3 regions of the Cupriavidus cauae genome follow, and region 1 is predicted to be linked to each of the others. Evidence: predicted binding sites of a transcription regulator. Region 1 holds the regulator's gene; each other region holds the start of a gene.
What was found. Region 1 encodes FNR, which switches genes on or off when oxygen is low (the NO sensors DNR and NnrR bind a similar motif). Its sites were predicted from a motif close to TTGATNNNNATCAA; they were not measured.
Positions count from the first base shown of each region.

Region 1 (2,264 bases):
GCACGCGCGCGACGCAGTGAATTCCCACGCGGTGGCGCGGCCATGAAGGCGCGCTGGCTGATGTGGGTGCTGTGGCCCGCCTTCGTCGGCGCGGCGGTGGCGTTCGTGCTGGTGTTCTCGCTGATCGATCCGAGCGAGTTGCGCGTCTTCGGACGGCCGCTCGAGCTGTCGCACGGTGCGATCTACACGATCGGCTTCGGCGTCGCGTGGGCGGTGTGCGCGCTGTCCAGCGCGCTGACGCTGTGCATGCTGCCGGCGTCGATCCTGGCGCCGATGTCGTCGCCGATGTCGGCGGCCGACGAACTGGAGTAGGGCGATGGCGAAGCCGGCGATGCGAGCGAAGCGCGCAATGGGGGCAAAGCTGGCAACGGGGGCAAAGCTGGCAATGGGGGCAAAGCGGGCAAAGCGGGCAATGTGGGCGATGTGGGCGATGTGGGCGATGTGGGCAATGTGGGCGATGGCGGCCGCCAGCGCCATCGCCGCGCGGGCTTCAGCAGGCCGTCTTTCCCAGCAGCTGGCGGATGCCGTCCATGTCGACCAGCTTGACGTGGCGCTGGCGGATCTGGATCAGCCCGGCTTCGGCGAAGCGCGAGAACAGGCGGCTGACGGTCTCGAGCTTCAGGCCCAGATAGCTGCCGATTTCTTCGCGGCTCATGCGCAGCACGAACTCGGACGGCGAATAGCCGCGTGCCGACAGGCGCTCGGACAGGCTGATCAGAAAGCCCGCCAGCCGCTCCTCGGCGCGCATCGAGCCCAGCGTGATCAGCATCATCTGGTCCTGCGTGATCTCCCGGCTCATCAGCCGCATGAACTGGTGCTGCAGCGACGGCAACGAGGCCGACAGCGTCTGGATCTCGTTGTAGCGCACTACGCAGACCTCGGTGTCTTCGAGCGCGGTCGCGTCCGACGCATGCCGCATCTCGGTCAGCCCATCGAAGCCGACCACTTCGCCCGGCAGATGAAAGCCCGTGATCTGCGCGCGGCCGTCTTCCATCGTCACGTGGGTCTTCAGCGTGCCGAAGCGGATCGCATAGACCGCGTCGAGGGGATCGCCGAGGCGATAGAGCGATTCGCCCTTGCGCACGCGCACGCGTTCCTGCACCAGCGTGTCCATCTTTTCGACGTCCTGCGCCGACATGCCGATCGGCAGGCACAGCTGCCCCAGCGAGCAGGTGGAGCAGCGGGTCGATTGGTCGTTGAGGGGGATGGCGTTCAGCAATTGGAATCCGCGCGAAAGGAGGGAGTTGCCATCGGCATCGCGATGGGCGTCAAGCGTGCGGGCATTCTACCGTGCTGCTCCCCGTCGAGGGGAGCGTGAGATGGCAATCGGCGTACTGGCAAGCGTGTTTCTGCTGGCGCTGTTGGGCGGTGTCCACTGTGCGGCGATGTGCGGCGGCATCGCGCTGGTGCTCGAAGGCGATGACGCGCGGCGGGCCGCGCCGGTGTCGTTGTACCGCAGCCGCGCGGCGTGGGTCCGCGAACTGCTGGTGCTGCATGCCGGGCGCCTCAGTGCGTACGCAATGCTCGGCGCCTTGCTCGGCGCGGTGGGCGCGACCGCGTGGAAGACGCAGTATCTGCCCGTGCAGCGCGCGCTGTTCGCGGCCGGCAGCACCAGCCTGCTGCTTGCCGGACTATGGACGCTGGGCGGCGCGCAACTGGTGGGGAAGGCGCCGGGTGTGAACGCCGTGGCGCGGCGTCTGGCGGCAGCCTGGGCGCGTTGGGGCGGAAGGACCATCGCGCGGCAGGACGCGGGGCCGGTTACGCACGGCACCAGCCGGCGTCTGCTGCGCCGCTATGCCGCCGGACTTGCGTGGGGACTGGTTCCCTGCGGCATGGTCTACGCCGCGCTCGCGCTGGCCTTGCTGGCCGGCAGCGCGGCGTCGGGCGCGCTGGTGATGCTGGCCTTCGGTCTCGGTACGCTGCCCAATCTGCTGATGCTGTCGAGCCTGTCGGCCGGCCTGCGCGTGCTCGCGCGCCGCGCGTGGGTGCGCCGCGGGGTCGGCGCGGCGGTGGCGCTGTTCGGCGCGGCCGGTCTCGCGCGGGCCGCGATGCTGCCCGAAACGCTGGCCGCGCACGGCTTCTGCCTGACCCTCTGATGGCCGGCCGGCCCCTGCGTCCCAAGCCCGCGGTTGCAGGCCGGCGCGGGAATGCCATACAATCGCGGGAAGCCACGGCGACCGGGCCGCTTTCGCGCAGGTGTCGTGGTCGCCCGGTCGCGCTTGTTCCAGGCGTCTGTCACGGCACTCATGGGTTTCCATACCCAT
Region 1 covers NZ_CP080293.1:2,881,183-2,883,446, reverse strand. The annotation lists gene KZ686_RS12905 (hypothetical protein) at 43-312, shown strand; gene fnr (fumarate/nitrate reduction transcriptional regulator Fnr) at 491-1,219, opposite strand; gene KZ686_RS12895 (sulfite exporter TauE/SafE family protein) at 1,320-2,096, shown strand.

Region 2 (2,264 bases), 290 kb from region 1:
GACAGTTCAGCCGGCTGGTCAAAGGTTCCCCCCAGGGTTCGCACCAGCGACGACCGGCTGCACTGACAGTCAGCCGACCCGTCGCCACGGTTTGGCGCGGTGGTGTCCGAGCTGTTGCCTCCGACAATAGCGAACGCAGGAATAGGGCAGGCATCCTGATTCGGGCTCCTGGCCAGGTCTCGCGGACCGCGCAGGGTCACCAAGGCGCAGAACGTAGCATGACCGGCCACCGCCATCGTCGCCTCTGACGCCAGCTCGCCTGCTGCTACACATACCAGAGGTATCGGACCGCACGGCGCCTCGGACTCAAGCCATTCCGCGACACGGGCGACGCGGTGCACGAGATCCGTATGTCTGTGGAAAGTGTCGGCCGAGTGCCGGTGACGACGAGGGGCAATGTCGATCAAGGCAGTTGCGTAGCCCCGTTTCCAGAGCTTGCGGCAGAAGTAGTTTGCCGATGCGATGCGCGATGAGGCTTTGCCTGCGTACAGCATCACGACGAGCGCTCTCGGCAGGGAAGGGCGATCAATGACGATTCGCAAACGCTCCCCTGCCGCCTGGAGCGTTTCCACTCGGCACATATCCTCATGGTCGTACACGCGACGGTTCGATGGTCCAGTGCTGCCACGGGTTCGAAGTCGCTGCGGTACAAGGGTTGTCTGCATGGATGTCTCCTTGGGGTCGTGTGGCTGCCACGGACACAGGCGGCCGGCTCCGGCAGCATTGGCGCTGCAAGGTCCGGTCAGACAATAGCGGCAGGAGAAGCCAGGGAGCTTGATGCAAATCAATAGCTGGACGGTGCCCGCTCATATGCTTGTCTCACGCGCAATTACAAGTGGCGGAGGGGCATGATCATGTACAAACGAATTCTGGTAGCGGTGGATGGCAGCGAATTGTCCCGATTGGCAGTAATGCAGGCCGCCCGTCTTGCGCAGAGCTGCGGCGCGATAGTCCAGGCCTTGTATGTTGTCGACAGTACCGATATCTACTACGGCATAGGCCCATACGATCCCGGCGGCGTCACCGAGGCGTTGCTGACTTACGGAGAAGAGGTTTTGAAGGACGCTGCGGCGTCGCTGGCGGGGGCCGGTGTAGAGCATTGTACGAAGCTGCGAAAAACCTCGGTGGCGCCCGGAAGGGTGGCGGCGACGATCGAGCTCGAGGCGCAAGAGTGGAATGCGGATCTGATCGTGATGGGCACGCATGGTCGAAGGGGGGCGCAGCGATTGTTGATGGGCAGCGTGGCGCAGGGGGTGGTCCATCGCTCGACGCGTCCGGTCCTGCTGGTTCGTCATCCGGCTCAGCGTGCTGACAAATCGGAGCCAGCCACGGTATCAACTTCGAACGACGCACGCTAGGGGCGTACGCCGGAATGGCGCCGATGGCCCAGAGGAATGGCAAGGCCCGACCGGGTCTTCTCGACTGGAATTCCTTCACCCCGTTGGCTTCGCTGGCAGGCGGCGTGATCATCGGCATCGCCGCCTCCATGTTCGTTCTGCTAAATGGCCGGATCGCCGGCATCAGCGGCGTGCTTGGCGGACTGCTCACGCCGGTGCGCGCCGATGTCGCCTGGCGCTTGGCGTTCATGTGCGGCATCTCGCGCCTCTCGGCGCGTTCGCTGGTGGCCACTCTCACCTTCATGGCGTCGGGATTCGTTACCGTCTTCGTCGCCCGCCATCTGCTTGATCCTTGAGAGGCAAAGATGCCTGCGCTCTTTGCACTTCTGGCTCGCGTGGTTTTCTGCATCGGCCTGATTATTTCGGGTATGGCGAATCCAGCCAAGGTTCTGGCATTCCTGAACCTGGCCGGCAACTGGGACCCATCGCTTGCTTTTGTCATGGCCGGCGCCATCCTGGTCGGCGTTGTCGCCTTCGCCGTGGCTCGCCGGCGCGGCGCCTCGCTGCTCGGACTGCCAATGCGAATACCGACGGCCACCGTCGTCGACCGACGTCTCGTGGGAGGCAGCCTGCTGTTTGGCATCGGCTGGGGCCTCGCAGGTTTCTGCCCGGGACCGGCCCTGGTCACCTTGGGCATGCGAGACTACAAGGCGGTGGTATTCGTGGTCGCCATGCTCGTCGGAATGGGGCTATTCGGGCTTTTGGAGCGGGGAAGGAGGCGTAGCTGAATGCGTGCTGGCGAAGGACAGCCAGGGTATCCAATATACGGTGGAACTGGATGGTTTCGGAGGAGCGACCGCTACACTGTGCAAGTCACTCGGCAACATCGTCGTAGGCTATTCGATTTGCGGCACGCGTCCGCGTCGA
Region 2 covers NZ_CP080293.1:2,589,079-2,591,342, reverse strand. The annotation lists gene KZ686_RS11585 (universal stress protein) at 855-1,358, shown strand; gene KZ686_RS11580 (YeeE/YedE family protein) at 1,382-1,693, shown strand; gene KZ686_RS11575 (DUF6691 family protein) at 1,703-2,125, shown strand.
Region 2: a site for FNR is predicted at 775-788, ahead of KZ686_RS11585 (universal stress protein). Genes of this name have one in related genera too.

Region 3 (2,264 bases), 1.0 Mb from region 1:
CCCACTACGCCGGCACCGCCGACGGCGCGGTGGTGCGGCGGCCGCGGAAGTCGGTCCAGCACCGCGCCTGGAAGTCGTACAGCTTGCAGCGGCGCGCGGTATCGAAATACCAGCGCCACGAGAAGTTCTGCACCACGATGCGGCCGGGCAGCGCCTGCTCGAGCAGCTCCTGCGCCCGCTTGAGCCGGTACAGCGGCACGCTCATGTCGACGTGATGGGCGGTGTGTTCCATGATGTGGTGCAGCAGGGTGCCGACACCATGACGAAAGCGCAGATGGACCGTGGTCGAGACGAAGGGCTGTGCGCGCGCCCACATCGTCTTGCTGTCGTACCAGGCCACGCTCTCATGGGTATGGTGGACGTACAGCACGAAACCGACGGTCGCGTTCCAGACCAGGAAGGGCACGGCGAAGCCGGCCACCAGCAGCAGCGCGACCGACTGCTGTGTCGCCAGCGCCAGCCAGACCAGCGAGCCGATCCACAGCGCCGCAAAGCCGGCCACCAGCAGGCAGTCCAACAGGAAGATCTTGCGGCGCGTCGCCATCTGCCGCCGGCTGGGGAAGAACAGTTTCAGCCACCAGATCTCGATCAGGTAATACAGCCCGGCACCCAGGCCGTTGCGGTACAGCCGTTCGAGCGCGCGCCGCCACCACGGCAGCGCCGCGTATTCCTGCATCGAACACGGGGCCCAGACGAAGTCGAAGCCCTTCAGGTTGGTATAGCCGTGATGGACGACGTTATGCCCGACCTCCCACAGGCTGTATGGCGTCAGCGACGGCAGGAAGGCGATCCGGCCCAGCCATTTGTTCAGGCCGCGGCGCGGCGTCAGGCTCTGGTGGCAGGCATCGTGCCCGAGGATGAACAGGCGCGCGATCAGCACGCCGGCCAGCACGCCGAGCCCGAGCTTGGCGAGCCAGTGCGGGGCGACGACCAGCGCGGCGAGGGCGGCGATGAACAGCGTCGCGTCGAGCGCGAACAGCAGCAGCGCGCGCGGCGTGCTGCGCTCGGACAGCGGAATCAGCCAGCCGCGGATGATCTTGCGCGGCGGCAGCGGCGCGTCGGCAGACAGCGGCGCGGGCGGATGGCCGGAACCATCGGCATCGGCGGACGGAACGGCCGAGGCCGCGGGAACGGCTGGGGCGGGGGAAACGAGCGAGACGGGCGAGACGGGCGAGACGGGTGCAACGGCTGAGGCGGGTGTGGTCATCTTGGCATCGGCATTGTCGAATGGCGCGGGCCAGCGTAATGCAGATCGATGACAACCGCCTTGACCGCGGTCAAGCCACGGCGCCGGACCGCCTGCGCGGCCTGTCCGGCGCCGTTCGGGGCTGGCGAGGCGCTTAGACGCCCGCCCGCTCGCCCATCACGTAGACGCTGTCGATCACCCGATCGTCGCCCAGCATCGCAAACGCGAACAGCTGCTCCTCGAGCGTTTCCGAGCGCGCGCTGCGGCGGCCCAGCAGCGGCGTGGCGTCGGGGTCGAGCACGATGAAGTCGGCCTCGTTGCCCGGCGCGAAGCTGCCGACGCGGTCGCCCCAGCCCAGCGCATCGGCCGGCGCGCGCGTGGCAAGGTAGAACATCCGCAGCGCGGTCAGGTGGTAGCCGCCCATCCGGGCGACCTTGTGCGCGGCGTTCATCGTGCGCAGCATCGAGAACGAGGTGCCGCCGCCGACGTCGGTGGCCAGCGTCAGATTGAGCCGATGCGCGTCCGACTGGTGGAAGTCGTACAGGCCGCTGCCGAGGAACAGGTTCGAGGTCGGGCAGTGCGCCACGGCCGCGCCGGTATCGGCGAGCCGGCGGCGATCGTCGTCATCCAGATGGATCGCATGGCCGTAGAACGCGCCCGGGCGCAGCAGGCCGTATCGATCGTAGACGTCCAGATAGCTGCGCGCCTGCGGGAACAGCTCCGCGACCCATTTGACCTCGTCGCGGTTCTCGGCCACGTGGGTCTGGATCAGCGCATCGGGGTAGGCGCGCGCCAGCTCGCCGCAAGCTGCCAGCTGCGCCTCGGTCGAGGTCGGCGCGAAGCGCGGCGTGATCGCATAGGACAGGCGCCCCTTGCCATGCCAGCGCGACAGCAGATCGGCCGATTCGCGCGCGCCCGATTCCGCGGTATCGCGCAGGAAGTCCGGGCAATGGCGGTCCATCAGTACCTTGCCGGTCGCCAGCCGCAGATTGCGGCGATGGCTCTGGGCGAACAGCGCGTCGGCCGAGGCGGCATGCACGGTGCTCCAGACCAGCGCGCTGGTGGTGCCGTTGCGCAG
Region 3 covers NZ_CP080293.1:1,884,322-1,886,585, forward strand. The annotation lists gene KZ686_RS08440 (fatty acid desaturase) at 5-1,207, opposite strand; gene guaD (guanine deaminase) at 1,341-2,264, opposite strand, start outside.
Region 3: a site for FNR is predicted at 1,268-1,281, ahead of KZ686_RS08440 (fatty acid desaturase). Genes of this name have one in related genera too.